4 regions of the Brevibacillus sp. MER 51 genome follow, and region 2 is predicted to be linked to each of the others. Evidence: riboswitches for the same ligand, from Rfam matches in the RefSeq annotation. Region 2 holds a riboswitch; each other region holds the start of a gene.

Region 1 (5,038 bases), 310 kb from region 2:
GCAATCTTATGCCTGAGTGAGAATCTGGCGGACTTGCGCGAGCGATTGAACCAGATCATTATTGGCTATGATTTCGATGATCAGCCTGTACGGGCAGAGGAAATCAACGCGGTCGATGCGATGTGCGTTCTCTTGAAGGAAGCCATCAAGCCCAATCTCGTACAGACAATCGAAGGAACTCCGGTCATCATTCACGGAGGACCTTTTGCCAATATCGCTCATGGGTGCAGCAGCGTGATCGGAACCAAGATGGCTTTGAAGCTGGCAGATTACGTTGTAACAGAGGCTGGCTTTGGTGCCGACCTGGGGGCTGAGAAGTTTTTTGACATCAAATGCAGAAAAGCAGGTCTGACTCCATCGGCTGCTGTCGTGGTCATTACAGTTCGCTCGTTGAAATACAACGGCGGGGTAAAAGTACCTGATCTGGCAGAGGAGAACTTGTCTGCTCTGGAAAAAGGCTTCGAAAACGTCAAGCGCCATCTGGAAAACCTGCAAAAGTTCGGTGTGCCAGCAGTGGTGGCGATCAATCATTTTGCGACAGATACCCAGGCAGAGGTGGATGCCGTCATTGCGCTGTGCCAAGCGGCCGGAGCCGAAGCGGCGCTGTCCAAAGTATGGGCAGAAGGCGGAGCAGGTGGTGTCGAGCTTGCTGAAAAAGTGGCTCGTGCAGCAGAGCGGCCTTCATCCTTCCGATTCTTGTATGAAGATAACCTCAGCATAAAAGACAAGATTGAGACAGTCGTAAAAGAAGTATACCGTGGATCAGGGGTTGTCTTTTCGCCGCTGGCATTAAAAACGATCCAAAAGGTAGAAGAAATGGGCATGTCCCATCTGCCTGTGTGCATGGCGAAAACCCCGTACTCCTTTACGGATCGCGCTGATCTGCTGGGAGCACCTGTTGACTTCACGATCCAAGTGAGTGAAGTGCGCATATCAGCAGGAGCTGGTTTTATTGTGGCACTGACTGGTAGCTTGGTTACCATGCCAGGCCTCCCGAAAAAGCCGGCTGCTGAATCGTTATATGTAGACGTGGATGGCCAAGTGATCGGATTAAGCTAGTCAAAAAGTTTGACAAAAAGCTGACAACTGTAAAAGGTTGTCAGCTTTTTTTGTATTTTTGAGGTTTATTATCGGAAAGTTATGGGAAAAGAAAGGTGAGATTGAAAAATGTGAACTTAATTGAAAAACAACAAGGAATGACAAAGGCAAACTTGCTGAAAGGCAGGGACGCAAAGCCACGGGTCTAAGGTCGAGAGTCAAGTGACTTTCGCAGCTAGGACAGCCGGGTTGCCATACCGTAGTCATGATGGGCTGTCGGTGGGCAGTCTTTTTTTTGTTGAAAAAAGAGAAGGGAGAAGGGATTCGGTATGAAAAATAGTTTGAAGAATAAGCTAATTATCGTTTTGTGCCTGCTGTTGTTGATAAGTTTGGGTACGGTTTGCGGTGCAAGCTATTGGAGTGCTTCCAATCTTTTGGCAGACAGTCTGGACAAAGAAGCTGAGTTGTCAGCTAACAATCTCTCGATTCGTATCGATGGTTTCTTTAAAGAAAAAATTGAAATTGTAAGAGCAGTGGGAGGGTTGATGTCGGCTGATCAAAATGCCGAGTATGACCTGAAACTCATTCAAGAGGCCCAAAAGAAAAACCCCGAGTTTGAGACGTTCTTCTTTTCGCATGATTTAAGCGGAAAGAATGTGATCAATTTCAAGGGTGAAGTGACTGATATCTCGGATCGTCCGCACATTAAGGAAGCCAGCAAAGGGGAAGGAAAGGTTGTTGTCTCAGAGCCAGTTGTTTCGAAGCGCACAGGGAATAACATCGTGACCCTTGTCGTTCCGTTGATGAAGGACAATCGTCAATACGGTTATATCGGTTCTACGATTCCTATCAATGAGATCCAAAAAAAGGTGTCCGAAGAGAAATTTGGTCAATCAGGCTACGCCTTTTTAGTAAGCAAAACAGGAACATTTATTTATCATCCGAACAGCGAGTTCATTCTGAAGGAATCGATTCTCAATATGGGTATTCTTGAACTTCAGACTGGCTTTGAAGACATCAAGCAAGGGAAGCATGGAATTGCCCAATATAATTACGAGAATACAGAGCGATTTGCTTCGTATGCTCCTACCAATTTGAACTGGGGTATATACATCACTGCACCCGTAGCAGAGCTGCATGCCCCTGTCGATCAACTGTCAGTCCGATTGATGGTTATTTCCCTCATCGTATTGGCAATTGGGGTTGTCCTCGTTTATTTCTTGGCTGTACGCATGGTGAAACCAATTGAGCGTCTGAATCACGCCGTAAATGTAGTGGCGCAGGGCAACTTGAAAGAGACCGTAACGGTTGACGGAAAAGACGAGATTGCGGTTCTGTCCCGTGACTTTAACCAGACGGTATCGCACTTGAAAAATTTGATTGAAGACGTATCACTGTCGTCTGATCAAGTACAGCGTTTTAGTCAGGAAGTATCTGAAGGTATTAAGCAGGCGACAGAAAACATCAACCAAATCGGCTTGTCTATTGCACAGATTTCTGAGGGAGCAGAGGCGCAGGCAGCCAGCTCGCAGGAAGTCGCATTGTCGATGACTGACATGGCAGCAGGCATCGTGAAAATCGCGGAGACGTCTGCACATGTTTCTGAGGCTGCCCAGATAGCAACAGAGCAGGCAGAACAAGGAACTGCTGTGGTAGAGCAGGCAGTTCTCCAGATGGGAAGCATTGGCGAGGGAACATCGAAGGCGACAGTAGCCATTGAACAGCTCAACAATCGCTCCAAAGAAATCGAAGGCATTCTCGATACGATCAGTCAATTGACCTCACAAATTAATTTGCTTGCCTTGAACGCTTCGATTGAGGCGGCACGTGCAGGCGAGCATGGACGTGGGTTTGCTGTAGTTGCGGGTGAAGTAAAAAAACTGGCGAACCAATCCGAGGAATCCGCATCCAAAATCGCGATGCTGATCGGGGAAATCCAACAGGATACTCGTCACGCAGTAGAGGTCATGACAGCGGGCAACCAAAACGCACAGCAAGGTATTCAACTGGTCGAAGAGGTTCGCGAAATCTTTGGGCATATTTTGGAATCTTCCCGGAACGTTGCTGCGCACATTTTGGAAGTATCCGCCGCGTCAGAACAAATGTCAGCAGGTTCCCAACAAGTGAGTGCTTCTGTAGATGAAATGCATAACATTGCAAAACATGCTTCACTCGACGCGCAAACAGTGGCAAAGGCAACCGAAGAGCAGCTTCAAGCCATCCAGGAAATTGGCCAGTCTGTCGAGCATTTGAATGCAGTGGCAGAAGAATTACAGCAAGGAATCGGTAGGTTTACTGTATAAGAAGCAGCTCTACAGGTTGTAAGTCCTCTTCTTTGAAAGGGGGGATGCCATTAGGGGATGATGGAGTTTGTTTCTACTAACTAAATTCATTACCGTTTAACAGGAGGAGAACCCAGATGAAAAAATTCACAAAAACAATCTTGGCGAGCACACTCGCTGCAACTATGCTCATGACATCAGGAACAGGTGCTTTTGCCGCAACAGCGGTTAAGCCTGTCCAAACCGTAGCTGCTGAAGCTGCTAAAAAACCGCAAGCGAAGAAGTTTGAGTCTCGCTTGGACGAAATCATTGCGAGAGGCTATATCCTCGTAGGTACTCCAGGTGACTACAAACCGTTTACATATTTGAATCCGAAAACAAACCAATTCGAAGGTTACGATATCGATGCGATGAAAGAATTCGCAAAAAGCCTGGGAGTAGAGGCGCGTTTTGTTCAAACATCCTGGCCGACACTGATGGACGATCTGTTGGCAAATAAATTCGATATTGCTGTCGGAGGCGTTACCCGCAACACAGACCGCCAGAAAAAAGCACACATGAGCGATCCTTATATTATGTTCGGTAAAGCTCCGCTCATCCGTGCAGAAGACAAGGACAAGTACAAAAGTGTAGCAGACATCAATAAACCAGAGGTGCGCATTGGTGTGAATCCAGGGGGCACCAACGAAAAATTCGTTCGTGAGCACCTGACAAAAGCAACTGTGACTGTTGAACAAAACAACCTCGACATTCCTGGTCTGGTAGCAAGCGGTAAGTACGATGTGATGATCACGGATACGCTGGAAGCGCTTGTATATTCCAAAGCAGACTCCCGCCTGTATGCCGCTCTGACTGACAATCCATTCACCAAGAGTGAAAAAGCGTACATGATTCACCGCGGAGACACAATCTTCGCTAACTACTTGGATCTTTGGATGGACGAAATGAAACTGCAAGGGAAGTTTGATGAGCTTTACAACAAATGGGTAAAATAATTCGATAACAGACAAGCAGCCTGATTCTGGGCTGCTTTGTTATTTTTACAAGATTCATTACCAAAAAATCAAAAAAATTGGGTCTATAAGCTGTTTGCTTTTTCAGTCATTGCATGGTACGATTACAGCTATGTTCTTTAGGGCGCTACGTACAATCGGGATAAAAGGGCATGTTCCGGATCGTAAGGAATAGTGCCCTTTTTTTTGAGAATTTTATAGATGAAGGTATTGATAAAGGAGACTGACATTCATTGGCGACTTTTAATGATTTTGGCTTACACCACTCCATTGTTAGAGCGTTGAGCAACATGGGCTTCGAAGAGGCTACAGCTATTCAGGATCAAACGGTTCCTGTAGCACTGCAAGGTCGTGACCTGATCGGTCAAGCACAAACTGGTACAGGTAAAACGGCTGCATTTGGTATTCCGCTGATTGAACGCATGGATGAAACAAGCGGAAATATTCAAGGGGTTGTATTGACCCCAACTCGTGAGCTGGCTGTTCAGGTTGCAGAAGAGATTAATAAAATTGCCCAATTTAAAAACATCTCTGCCCTGCCAATCTACGGTGGTCAAGACATCACGCGTCAAATCAAGGCGTTGAAAAAACGCCCGCAAATCATCGTAGCAACACCTGGTCGTTTCATGGACCACATGAGAAGAAGAACAATTCGTCTAGATGCCATCGAGGTAGTTGTTTTGGACGAAGCGGATGAAATGCTGA
Region 2 (5,038 bases):
CGCGAACAGGTAGAGGGCGTCATGGTTCAGTTCGGTGGTCAAACCGCGATCAATTTGGCAGCCAAGCTGGAGCATGCGGGGCTGAAAGTAATGGGGACATCGCTTACAGCCATCGAACGCGCGGAGGACCGCGAGCTGTTCTACGCCATGCTGCGCAAGCTGGACATTCCGCATATCCCCGGAAAAGGAGTATCGTCCTTGGAGGATGCAACCGCGATCGCGGAGGAAATCGGCTTCCCTGTTTTGATGCGACCTTCGTATGTCATCGGCGGGCAAGGTATGGTCGTTGTCCACAATATCGACGAGCTGCAGGCTACCATTCACGACTGGTTGAGCCATCCGGACATGAGCATGTTTTTCCCACTCCTCGTGGATAAATACGTTCCAGGCAAGGAAGCAGAAGTAGATGCGGTATGCGACGGACATTCTGTCATCATCCCAGGGATCTTCCAGCATGTGGAGAGAGCGGGTATCCACTCAGGCGACAGTGTAGCCTTGTTCCCGGCTCCTCAGCTGACGGATGACATCAAGCAAAAAATCGCGAGCTATACAGAAGCAATCGCGAAGGAAATGGAAGCGGTCGGGTTAATCAATATTCAGTTCGTCATTGATGGCGAAACGGTTTATGTACTGGAGGTAAATCCTCGTGCTTCACGGACAGTACCGATTACGAGCAAAGTGACTGGTATCCCGATGGTTCAATTGGCGGTTCGTGCACAATTGGGTGAGAAGCTGTCGGAGATGGGCTACGGTACAGGGCTTTTGCCAGAGATTCCGTTTGCCGTCGTCAAGGCGCCAGTTTTCTCCACGATCAAGTTGAACGGCGTAGACCCGGTACTAGGTCCAGATATGAAATCGACGGGCGAAGTTCTCGGCTTGGGTCATTCTTTTGAAGAGGCTGCAGGCAAAGCCTTTGCTTTCAAAGACAATTTGTACGGCGACTGGCAAAAAGGTCAGTTGGTCATGATTTCTTTGGCAGATGGAGATAAGCAGGGCGGCGTGAGAGAGTCAATCGGACAAATACAAGATGACGGTGCCAATCTGGCGGCGACTCCGGGAACGGCCGAGTGGCTGAAAAACGAAGGAATTGTCGTGAAGCATATCGTTGCAGATGAAGCAGCGTGGATCGATCTGTTGCAAGAGGAACAAGCGGCCTTTGCACTCGTTACTGCGACGAAAGGCAATCGTCATGGCCGGACCGGATTTGCTCTGCGAAGCCGGATGGTACAACAAGGTGTGCCATTGTTCTCCGCTGTCGATACGTTCGAGTTATACGTGAAGTCTATTATGAAGAAAAGAGGTGGCTCGCATGCAGCCAGTGAAGATATTGGAACACTTTCAAAACTTGCCGTTACAAAAGCATAAAGGAAAAGATTTCTTGCGCGTCGATGAATTCAATGGAGAAGAATTGATGGAGCTGCTCCATCTGTCTGCTCACGTCAAGCAATTGCAAAAGCTGGGACAGCCATTCCAGCCTTTGCAAGGCAAGACGTTGGGGATGATCTTTGACAAGGCTTCAACCCGCACCCGCGTCTCCTTTGAAGTAGGGATGCATCAGTTGGGCGGCTTGGGAATGTTCATGAGCGGAAAAGAGCTCCAGCTCGGACGTGGGGAGCCGATCAGCGACACAGCAAAAGTTCTCTCTCGGTACGTGGATGCCATCATGATTCGCACCTTTTCCCACTCCTATGTAGAAGAGCTTGCCGAGCACGCGTCGATCCCTATTATCAATGGCTTGACCGATCTGTACCATCCTTGTCAGGCTTTGGCTGATCTGCTGACGATCTGGGAACATAAAGGCAAGCTGAAAGGAGTCAAGCTCGCTTATGTAGGAGACGGCAACAACGTGGCGAATTCACTGGTGCTGGGCGCAGCTCTGCTAGGTCTGGATGTGCGGGTAGCAACTCCGGTAGGCTACGAAATGGATGCAACCATTGTCGCAAAAGCTACGGGGTACGCGAAACAAAGCGGTGGAAAAATGATGGTGACCACCGATCCGATAGAGGCTGTCATGGGGGCAGATGCTGTATACACGGACGTTTGGACTAGTATGGGTTTTGAAGAAGAAAATGAGGTACGATTGAAAGCATTTGCCGACTATCAAGTGAATGAAAAATTGGTAGCAGCGGCAGATCGTGATTATCTCTTCTTGCACTGCTTGCCGGCACATCGTGGGGAGGAAGTGACGACCGGGGTTATCGACGGATCGCGCTCTGTCATTTTTGATCAGGCTGAAAATAGATTGCACGCACAAAAGGCGATTTTGGCGGCGCTGGTGTGAACATAGTTCTAGTTAAATAGAACTAGCCGGAATTAAATCCAATAGACTATGAATCTATGATTGCCGAATTTTGTCACTTATGTGTAAAATAAAGGTAGGAAAGAAGCGAAGAAGTACGGACTGTATCTGGTCGCTTGGTCCGTATGGAGCCAGTAGCGAATCCAACCTTTTTCGTAATGGAAAAGGAAAGGGGAGCAGGGGCTGTACTTGGTCGCTTGGCCTCTGCATCACGGACAGTAGCGAAGCCAGCTTTCTCCACTATGCCTAAAGGGGGGAAAAGAAAATGAAAAAATGGTTCGCGGCAATTATGATGGTGGTAGCAATCGTAGCAGCTACTTCTGCAAACTTCCATATTGGATAAATAAGCGTATTGGAGAAACAAACACCGCTTGGCTGAGTGGTGTTTTTTCTTCAAGCTTGGAGGAAACAACATGCTATTGGATGTAATTGCCCTATCTTTTCTCGTAGCATTGCTGCGAGGGGGAAGAATCAAAGAATTACCTAAGTTCAACCAAAAGAAACTTCTTATCGTTACCATATTGCTGCAGGCTTGTGCAGCCTTCTTCCCTACGATCGGTGGCATTTTCATATCGATCGCGTATGTGTTTATTTTGGCCTTCCTCGTTTTTAATCGAGAATTTGAAGATATGCGGATTTTTTTAATCGGCTGGTTTCTGAATGCGATTGCAATTTGGTCTAACAATGGAAAAATGCCAATCGATTTAGTTCAAGCAGCAAAGCTTCCTTATGATTTAGAGCCAGTTATAAACGGAACGAATTTCAAGCATAGTGTATTGACGGAAAGTTCAAATTTTCCGTTTTTGACGGATGTCATTTACATGCCATCTTTCATTCCTCGGATTATTAGCATCGGCGATATTTTTATTATGTTAGGTGCCTTTTTACTTGTTCAGCGATTGATGAATAAACCGATTTCATTACTACAACTTCGCGAAGGTAAAAGTTATGCGACAAAAAACTGATTTTGCGGTTTGGATAAAAGGGATTGTTGTCCAGGTTGGATTTGTCATTGCAGCAATCTATATTTTTTACACATCTTCATCGGAATGGGCTGCTCGTGAGCATTGGGGGGTAATATCTACCTACACCCTCCTGACCATTTTTTCCTGTTTTGCTCCCGTGCGTATATCTAATACGATTTTAACAGTGAACAATGCTGTCATCTTTTCGGGTATCTTGTTGTACGGAGTCTGGGTCGGAGTATGGGCTGCTGTTATTGAATCTTTAATCATTGCTTTCCTGGTAAGGTTTAATCCGCTAAAAGCTATTATTAACATTGGGCAATTGTTAATGACTATATGGACAGTAGCGTTTTTGAAGGATTGGATCGAGGGCTTCGGAACTGTTTCTCCCATTATTAGCGATTTGTTTTTGGCTGTTGTGTATTGGTTTGTGAACCTGACTTTATGTGGATTGGGTATCTCCTATTTTCACCAAATGACCTGGGCGCGAACCGTAAAGATGATGGCAAAAGGCTTTACCTCGACTTACTTGTTGCTTTTGATTCTTGCCGGGGTAGGTTCACGATTAGTAGAGTTATATGGTCCGTTAACACTAATTCCTATGATGATTGCGTTTATTACGATCAGCTACGTATTTCATCATTACTATGACAATCTTCAAAGGCTTCAGCAAAAAGTAGAAGAGGTCAAATCATTCAATCACAACTTCTTAACGACGATGGCTGCTTCCATTGACGCACGAGATCGATACACAAGTGGACATTCTCAGCGTGTAGCTTACTGGGGAAGAGAAATTGCGAGAGATATTGGTTTGGCCGAACGAAAAGTGGAGGATGTTTATATCGGGGGAATCCTGCACGACATTGGAAAAATCGGTATCGAAGACGAAATCCTTAATAAAAAAGGAAAGCTCACTCCCGAAGAGTATGACAAGATCAAGCAGCACACGGTCATTGGCTACGAAATCATTTTGCAAGCAGGGATGTTCAATGAATTGCTTCCTGCGATTCGCTCCCATCATGAGCGTATAGATGGCAGGGGATATCCGGATGGTTTAGCCGGGGATGAGATTCCGCTGATGGCGAGAATTTTAGCCATTTCTGATGCTTTCGATGCGATGGTTGCGGACAGGCCTTATCGAAAAGGATTGCCCGTGGAGGAAGCGCTTCAAGAAATCAGACGGGGTTCTGGTACCCAATTTGATCCGATATTGGCGGAGCATTTTATCAGAATCGTTCAGCGACTGCCGTGCGAAGAATTACAGAGCATTATCGGAATAGAGTCCATCCCACAAAAACAGTTACAGGAGGCAATCAGATGAGCTGCCCCTTGTAACTGTTTTTATTCGTTTACGACCATATGCGGACGAGCTCTCTGGATTCTAAATGGCAGGTAAGCTTGAAGACATCTGGATTGCTTAATTTCTCCCAATCGTGAAAGCCAAAGCGGTCATCCATTGATTTCATGAGCAAGGCCAGCAGGCATCCGTGGCTGACTAGCACAATATCTTTATGCTCGTCTGCCAAAATCTCAGTGAGCAACGAATTTGCCCGATTTATAGCAGTAAGACTGGATTCGCCACCTTCGAATTCAAGAGTCAGATCATCGAACGTATCGCGCAGCCGCTCGAACCAATCCTCACGTGGTACTCCGCTAAGAACGCGCTCGACCAAACGGGTATCTTCTTCAATCACGATTCCGCGTTCCTGTGCAAGTGGCTGGATGGTGGCAACCGCCCGATGATACGGACTCGAAATGATTCGATCAACGGGGG
Region 3 (5,038 bases), on a different contig from region 2:
CATTGGCTTGCTCTGAGATCGCCTTCATTTGCTCGTTCAAATTCCCGATCTGCACGGCCATCTCGTGTGTGGTGGCACTCACCTGCTCGACGACACTCGAGAGATTTGCAGCGATTTCATACAGCTCATTGGCTCGCTCCATACTCGAACCAATGCCGACACCGCCAATGACTTTTCCCGTGTGATCATGCAGGGGAATCGCCCGTGCGACGAGAGGGAAACCAAACAATTCCTTGGGGACCATCATCGCCTGCTTGGTGTTTTTTCGGATCGCGTTGGTGATCACATCTCCTTCCTGGAGTGGATCACCAGGCTTGACTTGCAGTGCAAATGTTTGGGCAGGTACATTGCACAATAGCTTTTCCGTGTCGTAGACCCCAATGGTAATGTCATCGGAAAGCAAATCATTTAAATAGGGGGCAACCTTGATGAAAGCCTCGAGCAGTTCTGCGTTTTTCCCCTTTTCGGAAGCCTCTGTTTCGTTCCATTCTTCGTATCCGTTCATGACCCTCTTCACCTCTATATTTTGCTGGCATTAGTACGGAAATTGACGCTTCTTGTGCTGAACCGAAATCCATTTCAGCGTAGTAAACTCTTCTAAGCTCCATTGACCATTCAATCGTCCCAACCCGGAGTGCTTTTCACCGCCGAACGCCACGATTGGCTCGTCATTGATCGTTCCATCGTTGATGTGAATCATGCCGGTCTCAATGCGCTTGGCCATCTCGGCACCTCTCTCCAGATCACGGGTGTGAATTGCCCCGGACAACCCAAATGGTGTCTCGTTCGCCATGCGAATCGCTTCTTCCTCGGAAGCAAACGACATGATGCAAACAGCCGGACCAAACAGCTCTTTGGATGCAATCGACATGTCTGTGGTCACTCCTGTCAAAACAATCGGTTCGACCACGTTTCCTTTTACTTCCCCTTTCAGTGCAGGAACGGCTCCTTCGCGTATCGCCTCATCGATCGTTGCCATCAGATTGGCGACTTGCCGTTGATTGATGAGTGGACCGATTACCGTGTCAGGATCATTCGGGTCTCCTACCTTGAGTCCAGATACTTTTTCCACGTACAAATCGAGGAATTTATCGTATACATCTTGGTGAACCAGAACCCGGTTAGCTGACATGCAAATCTGACCTTGGTGGGTAAAACGGCTGAATACTGCTGCATTGACGGCATACTGGAGATCCGCATCCTCCAAAACGATCAGCGCACTATTGCCGCCCAGCTCCAAAATCGCCTTTTTGAAATGCTTCGCTGCCACCTGCGCGATATGGCTCCCAACTTGGCTAGACCCTGTAAACGAAAGGATGCGCGGAATCGGGTGGGAGACAAAACCATCGCCAATTTCAGCGATATCCGTCACTACGACGTTAATCAAGCCTTTGGGCAGACCTACTTCTTCAAAAATTTTCGCGATGAGAGTCCCACCCGTGATTGGCGTGTGCTCATGTGGTTTGAGGACGACACCGTTGCCCGCGCCAAGAGCTGGAGCTACGGACTTCATCGACAGATAGAAGGGGAAGTTGAACGGACTGATGACGCCGACAACTCCTGCGGGAATCCGATACAAGCGGTTTTCTTTTCCGTCTACGGGAGAAGGCAGAATTTTTCCTTCCATCCGCACTGGGAAGGTAGCCGCCTCGCGAATAATATCCTTCACAAGCCCGATCTCAAAAAACGCTTTCAATCGGGTTCCGCCCAATTCACGAATGATGATCTGAATGATTTCTTCTTCATGCTCTTCGATATAGTGAACAGCACGCTCCAACATTCGGGATTTGGTATAAGCATTCACTTCGTCCCACTCTTTTTTCGCGTGGGCTGCCGCCTTGTAAGCCGCGTCGATATCCTCCAGATTTGCCATTTTGAATTCTGCGATGACTTCCCCATTGTAAGGGTTGATATCTTGCAATGTCTTCGCGCCCAGCCCGTCGCGCCACTCCCCATTGATGTACTGCTTGTCCAATGTTTGCAGGATTGACATGCTACAACCTCTCCCTTTTGTAAAGGTAATAGGCCCCTTTCGCATGAAAGGAGCCGTAAAACTAAAACAGCAAAATACACTGCTCGTTGGCAACCCGGCTGCCATCGTAACGTGTACATTAGGCCCGTGGCTTTGCGTCCCCACTTTTCAATGGGTTTGCCCATTCATAGCGAATGCCGATATGATTTTGTCGAAAAAAGGAAAGATATGGAGAATGATACTTTGATTATAGTACTCTATTCCTAATAGTCAAACGAAAACATGTAAATATTTCGTGAAAGGAAGTAACAAATATCAAAAAGCCCGCATCGCTTGGATACGGACTCCTGGTTCTTCTTCCTTATGCTCACAATAACGATTTGACATTCTTTACGCTCGTCGCGAGCATTTGCTCTGTCGCGTTGGCGTCCCTTATGTGCTTGGTCAAGCCTTCATTCAGCTCGTCCAGCAAGCCCTTTGCATCACTTACCTGCTGGGACACATCATCAGCAAATCGCTTTTGATGCGCGATGATTTCCATCACACCCGACACTTCGACGTTCAGTACCTGGAAAGCGTTCACGATCTGATCTGTCTTCTGTGCAGCATCCTTGCTGATAGAAAGTCCATTTTTGATTGCACTGCTGCTTTTTTCACTGTTAGACAATGCTTCTTTTGTTTCTTCCTGAATCTTGCCAATCAATTCTGCAATCGTCTTGGTCGAGTTCGCTGTCATCTCGGCCAGCTTCCGTACCTCATCCGCTACGACAGCGAAGCCTCGGCCTTGTTCACCTGCACGTGCCGCTTCTATCGCTGCATTCAGGGCGAGAAGGTTGGTCTGATTCGCAATGTCGCTGATCACCTTGACGATGCTCGTAATTTCCGAAGAGCTCTCTTCCAAGCGGCTCATGGACTTGGACGTATGGACCGATTCTTTGTCGAGCAGGCTCATGACCTGCACAACGTCCGTCATTGCCTTCTTGCCTTCATCTGCACACGCTACCGATTGTTTGCAGATGTCTGTCAGGCGCTCTCCTCGAACCGACAACTGGCTCGCAGATTCATCATCCCGCTCGTTAATGGCCTGGATATTATCTACGACACGCTTCATCCTTGTCACCAGTCGCACCATTTGATCGGATTCGGCGTTCATCGCCTGGTTTGAACTGAGGATCGCACCCATCTGTTCGTAAAGATCGCGAAGCTCATGTTTCCAAGCGTCTTGCTGTCCTGTCATTGTGGTTGTGGCTGTCGTCGCTGCTGTCTCTTTATCTGCCAGGCCTTTGTCTTTTTTCCAAAACATCCGCTTCCCTCTCCTCTGTACCCATCAATTGTCACCTCGGCGGCTATATACGCGGGACTCGATTATTCCCGGATGTTGTTTCGCCAAGCTCAGCAAGTTTTCCAAGAAATAATAGTGACCCTCCAAGAGCTCCACGTCTTTACGCTCAAAATGCTTCGCCTGCAAATACTGCTGCATTTCCAAAGCATAGCGCTCCAGTTTATCGTGAAAATCGTTGGCACGAAGCATTTGCTCCACTTCTGGATATTCTGTTTTCAGGCGACTTAGCTCGCTGTATACACGCCCACCCTCCAGAATCATCTGGTAGGCCGTACGCTCAAGCGTAGCTGTCGTAGCTGCCTCCTGCTCCTCACGCTCCTCGCGCAAAGCTGCCAAGTACGTGATAAAATGGTAGACAGTTAAAAACAATGGTCCTAAAAATAGAATGATCCCTGCCTTGTACACATGCTGATTGGACAAATTGCTGATGAGCAGGAACAAGTGAAACAAGATCGCACCCAACCATACATAGATGATGATTTGGTGATTGATCTTCCCTGCCTTTTGGTGGCGTGAAAAGGCAAAGGTAAGTCCGAGCAGATAAAAGGCAAGCAATGTAAAGCTGGCAGAAAACAAAGCCATCTCCATATCGATCAGCCAATCTGCGTCGGCGGGTATTTCGATAAAGAATTCAAAAGCGAGCACCAGCAGTGAGAACAGCAACCCCATGATCCAAAACCGGCTTACTTCCGAGTCATTCCTCCGCCGGGAGCGGTAGCGTTTTGCACGGGATCCTTCCATAATGCTCTCACCTCATTCTCTATGATTCGCCATGATTCTATCTTTTCCTTTCACATGGGGCCAAAATCTGACATCGGAGGCTGTTATGACAAAAAATTTACCGACACCATTTACCGAGCGCATGCAAACCTTGCTCGGGCACGATTTCGAGGCATTCGTTTCCTCCTATGATCAGCCTGTAACACACGGCTTACGGGTCAATCCGTTGAAGGTAGGGCGTGACGATTTTTTGAAAATCTCGCCGTTTGCTCTGGAAGCAGTCCCTTGGTGCGAAAACGGATTTCGCTACAAAGAGCCAGCTCGTCCCGGCAAGCATCCTTTTCACTCCGCCGGCATGTACTATTTGCAGGAGCCAAGCGCGATGTCCGCTGCCGAAGCACTCGGTGCCCAACCTGGTGAGCGCATCCTCGACCTATGTGCAGCGCCAGGAGGGAAATCGACGCAGCTTGCAGCGTTTTTGCGTGGACAAGGAATGCTTGTGGCAAACGAGATCCATCCTGTTCGAGCAAAAGCCTTGTCAGAAAACCTGGAGCGCTGCGGCGTTACCAATGCCGTCGTGACCAACGAAACGCCTGAACGTTTGCAAGAGCGATTCCCCCAGTTTTTTGACCGAATTTTGGTAGACGCTCCATGCTCTGGCGAAGGAATGTTTCGCAAGCTACCCGAAGCAATCGAAGACTGGAGTCCTGCAAAAGTAATGGAATGCCATGTCATGCAAGGTGATATTCTCGAGGCGGCCGCTGCAATGCTGAAGCCAGGCGGGACGTTGGTCTACTCCACCTGCACATTTGCTCCGTTGGAAAATGAGCAGTCCCTGGTTAACTTCCTGGACCGTCACCCGGAATTTGAGATCATCTCGCTGCCACATGCAGATTGCTTTTCTGCTGGCCAACCCGAGTGGGCGTCGCCACAAAACGAGGAGCTCACCCAGACAGCCAGATTGTGGCCGCATCGTCTACAGGGAGAAGGTCATTACCTCGCCA
Region 4 (5,038 bases), on a different contig from region 2:
ACGATCACACTGGCAAGAACATTACCTTGTCGGAAGAAATCATAAAAGGTCCTGTCGTCCTCACATTTTTCCGTGGATCATGGTGCCCCTACTGCAATTTGGAGATGCTAGCGTACCAAAAACAGCTCGATACGATAACCTCTCTGGGTGCTCAATTGTTTGCCATTAGTCCACAATCTCCTGCACACTCTCTTACTATGCAAGAGAACAATCGTCTGAGCTTCCCCGTGTTATGCGATACCAATAATCAGGTAGCAGAAAAATACAGACTCATATTCAGACTGCCTGAGTATTTACATGATACCTACCGATCATTGGATATCGATCTCAATCATTTTAATAGCGACGATTCCTGGACACTCCCCATACCGGCTACTTATATCCTCGATAACCAGGGCGTAATCCGGTCAGTATCCTTAGATCCTGACTACAAAAAGCGAATGGAGCCTACTGAAGTTATAGACATTCTGCGCACCCTAACCTAACGCCATACTCCCTACTTAATGAAGAACCAGTTGATACGGCAACTGGTTTTTCCGTACGTTCATATATTATGAACAATTAGTTACTTCTCCCTACCAAAACTTGACACAGCTAATACAAATGGCTTATATTTTGCATGATTATGTCTAGCAATTTTCGACACACTTTTACAATTTTTGCTAAAAAATGCAAAAGGCAAAGTCATCGAAAGGTGGCGACGCAAAACCACGGGTCTACAGTCTTTGACCATGATAGCCGGGTTGCCATCATCTTGAGACCATTTTTTCGATGTTGGTAGCTTCGGTTGTTCCATTTCGTTGGAACGGCCTTTTTTTGTGTTTCGTTTTTTGAAAGGAGGATGAAAGCACTTTCATTTTTGCAACAGATGGAAAAACATAACTTTTGGGACGTCAAACATACACAACACGGTAATCAGAAAATGATGGAGTGGGGAAGTTATGTACAAACTAGTAGAAACCGTACAAGAGTTAGCCAAATTTCATGAAATCAAGGAAACAGTATGGACAAGCATGGGCTTCGAGATGGAGTACGCGAAAGAAGGCTCGGCTCAGTTCCTCTTAATCGCCGAAGATGGTGAAGCAGGTGGAACATTTGAAATGACGCCCTTTTCCAAATCAAGTGCTTATATGAAATCACTTTTTCAGGATGTTGTTACAGAAGATATGAAAGTAATGGAGGTAGACAGTCTCGCTGTTCTGCCGAAATACCGAGGACAACTGGGGCAAAAAGGAATTTGCCTGATGATAGATTACGCTGAAAAGCATGGTTATACCCACGCTATCGGGGTAGCAGATCCGACCTTTTTTAAATTTATTAACACGAAGTATCAAGTAAAAGCAACTCAGACCAAAGATATCGTCTTTTACAAAGGGGCCGATGCTATTCCGACCCTTTTCCATCTAAAAGATGTCTATGACAATAAGCATGATCCGAAATATTCCTGGTACAATACGTCGTCATCCAACCAAGTAAAAGTCGAGGTAGGTGGGTAACATGGATAACATGGATAAAATTGATTTATTGAGAAGAAGAAACAATTGGGTCGTAATCGTATTCGCAAGTATTATTACGGTTGTTCAGGTCTTAAACCTCTTTCTAGGCGTTTCGTACACATTCGTTTTCACAATTCTGGGTATTTTGTATGGCGTACTGGCACCTTTTGCTTACATCTCCAATCGCCCGAGCTTCCGTGAAAAAGCAGCGCCCTTCATGAAGTTCTTTAACTTCGCCGTAATCGGGATCTTCATGTTCATCGTAGTCGGACTGGACCCGCATATGATCAATATCATGACCATTATGTTCTTCGTAGCAGTCATGGGGATTTATCAAGACCGACTCATCAATATTTTGACGATTGTATCGACATTGGGCATTGTCTCTTATTACTTCCTGACACAAAGAGAAACGATTTTCCATTCGACAAGCAATCTCGATCTGATGTACTTCCTGCTCACCTTCTGCTTTGTCTCTATCACGAGCATGATGCATGCTGTATTCAATAACAAGTTGCAAGAGGAAAGTGAGCAACAGAAGCAAGAAGCGATTGCCTCGAAGGAATCGTTGCAACGTGTTCTGGATAAGATCAATGAATCACTCACCTCTATGCAAGACTATCAAGAGAATTTGAACAAGGTAACGGACGGTGTCAATGTTCGCGCTGTCGAAACCGTCGCTTCCCTGCAAGACATCATGGAGTCCTTTACTGTCCAGACCAGCAATACAGACGAGCTGCGTCGGGAAATGAGCTCGACGAATTTGCAAGTTGAGGACATGACCCGCTCTGTCACAGAGATGCATGAGTACGTAGAATCGACCAAGGAAGCCACTAGCGAAAGTGGAAAACGCATTGGCAACATCGGTAATGACTTTGAACGATTCATCAAGGACATCCAAGGTACGAACCAGCTAATCCAAGAGCTCAATAAAGAAACCGAATCGATTGGAAAAATCATCCAAACCATTTCCGAGATTTCTGCACAGACCAATCTGTTGGCACTCAATGCCACGATTGAAGCGTCTCGCGCAGGCGAACACGGCCGAGGATTTGCTGTCGTCGCAGATGAAGTACGCAAGCTGGCAGAATCCTCCAAGCTATCGTCCGAGTCGATCTCGAGCCTGCTCATGACCATCCGCGAAAAAATGAAGCTCGTATCGGATATGATTTCCGAGTCGCAGACTTCTTTTGAGAAAAATAGCGAGGGCATTCTCGAAGTACAAGAAATGTTCACCAATGTAGACAACTACATGCAAAACTTCGCAGATAAAACGAAAAACCTGCAAGAGTTCATCGTCCATGTTCACAGCATGATTCAGGAAGTCGGCGCAAAAGTAGAAGTCAACGCAGATATTACCGACAAGAACAAAGAGAGCCTGGAAGAAGTGCTTGTGCTCGTTTCTGAGCAAAAAGACGAAGTCGTTAAGGTTTCTGGCGGCTTTGAGAAAATTGAACAGCAGATGCGTGGTCTCCATATGTAATCTTCCTGCAACCGCCTTTCACTGGCGGTTGTTTTCTTTTCTCATTTTGTAACCGAACAGGCATACAATAGAAATATTCTGATATTTACGCTTTAAAAGGAGGCACATCATTGATGGATGCAAGAATCGAAACCAAAACGATTCAGACCGATCGATTGCTCGTTTCCTACCTGACAGCAGGCGTACCGGAAGGAGAACCGCTTCTCCTCATTCACGGCAATGCATCAGCCAACCTGTTCTGGGATGATACCATTGCAGCTCTATGTGACCAGTACCGTCTGTATGCACCTGATATGCGTGGCTATGGAGCAAGTGAAGCATTGCCCATTGATGCGACACGCGGTTTGCGAGACTGGTCGGATGACCTTCATTCGTTTATTCGGGCATTGGACTTGCCAACGCCCATCCATCTTGCCGGCTGGTCGTTGGGTGGCGGGATCGCGATGCAGTTTGCCATCGATCACCCGCAGGAAGTCCGCTCTCTGATTCTCATCGCCCCCATGTCCCCTTACGGCTTTGGTGGAACCAAAGATATAGCTGGTACCCCGTGCTACAGCAGTTTCTCAGGCTCGGGTGGGGGAGCCGCCAACTCTGAGCTGGTCAAAAGGATTGCAGCCAAAGATATAGGCAATGAATCTCCCTCCAGTCCTCGCAATGTCATGAATCAGCTTTATTTCAAGCCCCCATTCCAAGTTGGCCCAGAGCAGGAAGACCGTTATGTGAACGCAATACTCTCTACGAGAATAGGAGAGGACTTTTACCCCGGTGCCTTTGAATACGTAAACGATTGGCCCAGTGTTGCTCCCGGAACGACAGGGATTACGAATGCGATTTCTCCCAAATACGTAAATTTGTCCGGTATTGTCCAGATGGAGCCGAAGTGTCCGATTTTATGGATTCGCGGTGCGGATGATGCCATTGTCTCGGATCAGTCGCTGGCTGATTTCGGTACGCTGGGCAAGCTTGGCTATGTCCCCGGATGGCCGGGGGAAGACGAATATCCCCCGCAGCCGATGGTCTCCCAAATTCGTGACGTGCTTGAACAATATCAGCGCGCTGGTGGTTCTTATCAGGAGATTGTCATGGAAAATGTGGGGCACGCTCCACACATCGAGAAAGCAGAGGAGTTTATCGAGCTCATTCGAAAAACCGTCAGGGCATGACCGTGACGGTTTTATTTTATGAAACATTGATTCCCCCAGCCTTACCTCCTTTAGGCGCATCTGGGGCGAAATTTTAGCAGAGTGAAAGGGAGAATTTTGAAAGAGATCAAGTTTGTCGCCGCAAACGTGAATATTATGCAAATCGGCTAACCCCATTCTACTTCCTATCTTCCTATGCCATTCACACAAAAGATTGCAAATAATGATTTTGCCTGATTTGCTGCTGGAACCCCCGCATTCCGGCATGAATAGATTGAAAGTGCTAGGAAATTATGAAAAAAGGAAGTGCAACAATTGGGACAAAGTTCAAGCCCAGCAAGTGAAAAGTACGATTATATCGTGATTGGCGCCGGAACTGCCGGAGGAGTAATCGCCAAGGAATTGACAGATGACAAGAAGACTTCTGTACTTGTTCTGGAAGCAGGTACAAATATGCCGAACCCAAGCGCTTCTCTAGAGGCAGCAGTGAATATGGCAGATGATAACAAACTATCCTTCATTGCTGTCTCGAAAATCGAACAAGCAATTGGACGCCAGCTTCCGCTATGGAGTGGGAGAGTAATTGGTGGAAGCTCCGAACATAATTTTATGTATGCTGTCCGCGGAAGCCGCCAGCTATATGATCAGTGGGCAAAACTCGTCGGAGATCAGTGGGGCTACGATCATCTCCGCTCCCTATTCAAAAAAAACGAAACCTATACGGGAGATACACAAAGCCCAAAAGAACGCGGTAAAAAAGGCCCTATTTTTGTCAGGCAGCAACTGATTCCGAATAGTGGGCTTATCCAAACTTTGGCTGAAGCAACCTCTCAGGTTTTGGGTATCCCCATCGTGGAAGATTACAATACAGGTATCCGAGACTGTACCTTCTATCAATCACAGTATATTCAACAAGA

Evidence for each region. A riboswitch is a leader RNA that binds a small molecule or an ion and turns the genes downstream of it on or off. The one in region 2 is predicted to bind cyclic di-GMP.
Region 1: it holds a riboswitch for cyclic di-GMP, as region 2 does, so the genes downstream of both, M3630_RS14320 (methyl-accepting chemotaxis protein) here and M3630_RS15700 (DUF5317 domain-containing protein) in region 2, are expected to answer to the same signal.
Region 3: it holds a riboswitch for cyclic di-GMP, as region 2 does, so the genes downstream of both, yfmT (benzaldehyde dehydrogenase) here and M3630_RS15700 (DUF5317 domain-containing protein) in region 2, are expected to answer to the same signal.
Region 4: it holds a riboswitch for cyclic di-GMP, as region 2 does, so the genes downstream of both, M3630_RS29405 (GNAT family N-acetyltransferase) here and M3630_RS15700 (DUF5317 domain-containing protein) in region 2, are expected to answer to the same signal.

What each region holds. Positions count from the first base shown of each region.
Region 1 covers NZ_JAMAUS010000006.1:42,555-47,592, forward strand. The annotation lists gene M3630_RS14315 (formate--tetrahydrofolate ligase) at 1-1,059, shown strand, start outside; cyclic di-GMP riboswitch class I at 1,195-1,295, shown strand; gene M3630_RS14320 (methyl-accepting chemotaxis protein) at 1,368-3,341, shown strand; gene M3630_RS14325 (transporter substrate-binding domain-containing protein) at 3,458-4,315, shown strand; gene cshA (degradosome RNA helicase CshA) at 4,567-5,038, shown strand, end outside.
Region 2 covers NZ_JAMAUS010000006.1:349,128-354,165, forward strand. The annotation lists gene carB (carbamoyl-phosphate synthase (glutamine-hydrolyzing) large subunit) at 1-1,365, shown strand, start outside; gene argF (ornithine carbamoyltransferase) at 1,310-2,281, shown strand; cyclic di-GMP riboswitch class II at 2,377-2,457, shown strand; gene M3630_RS15700 (DUF5317 domain-containing protein) at 2,713-3,264, shown strand; gene M3630_RS15705 (HD-GYP domain-containing protein) at 3,248-4,585, shown strand; gene M3630_RS15710 (histidine phosphatase family protein) at 4,614-5,038, opposite strand, start outside.
Region 3 covers NZ_JAMAUS010000004.1:223,510-228,547, reverse strand. The annotation lists gene M3630_RS10795 (methyl-accepting chemotaxis protein) at 1-505, opposite strand, end outside; gene yfmT (benzaldehyde dehydrogenase) at 536-1,993, opposite strand; cyclic di-GMP riboswitch class I at 2,079-2,164, opposite strand; gene M3630_RS10785 (methyl-accepting chemotaxis protein) at 2,340-3,275, opposite strand; gene M3630_RS10780 (hypothetical protein) at 3,300-4,055, opposite strand; gene M3630_RS10775 (RsmB/NOP family class I SAM-dependent RNA methyltransferase) at 4,141-5,038, shown strand, end outside.
Region 4 covers NZ_JAMAUS010000027.1:25,081-30,118, forward strand. The annotation lists gene M3630_RS29400 (peroxiredoxin-like family protein) at 1-485, shown strand, start outside; cyclic di-GMP riboswitch class I at 668-751, shown strand; gene M3630_RS29405 (GNAT family N-acetyltransferase) at 942-1,496, shown strand; gene M3630_RS29410 (methyl-accepting chemotaxis protein) at 1,489-2,979, shown strand; gene M3630_RS29415 (alpha/beta hydrolase) at 3,093-4,142, shown strand; gene M3630_RS29420 (GMC family oxidoreductase) at 4,437-5,038, shown strand, end outside.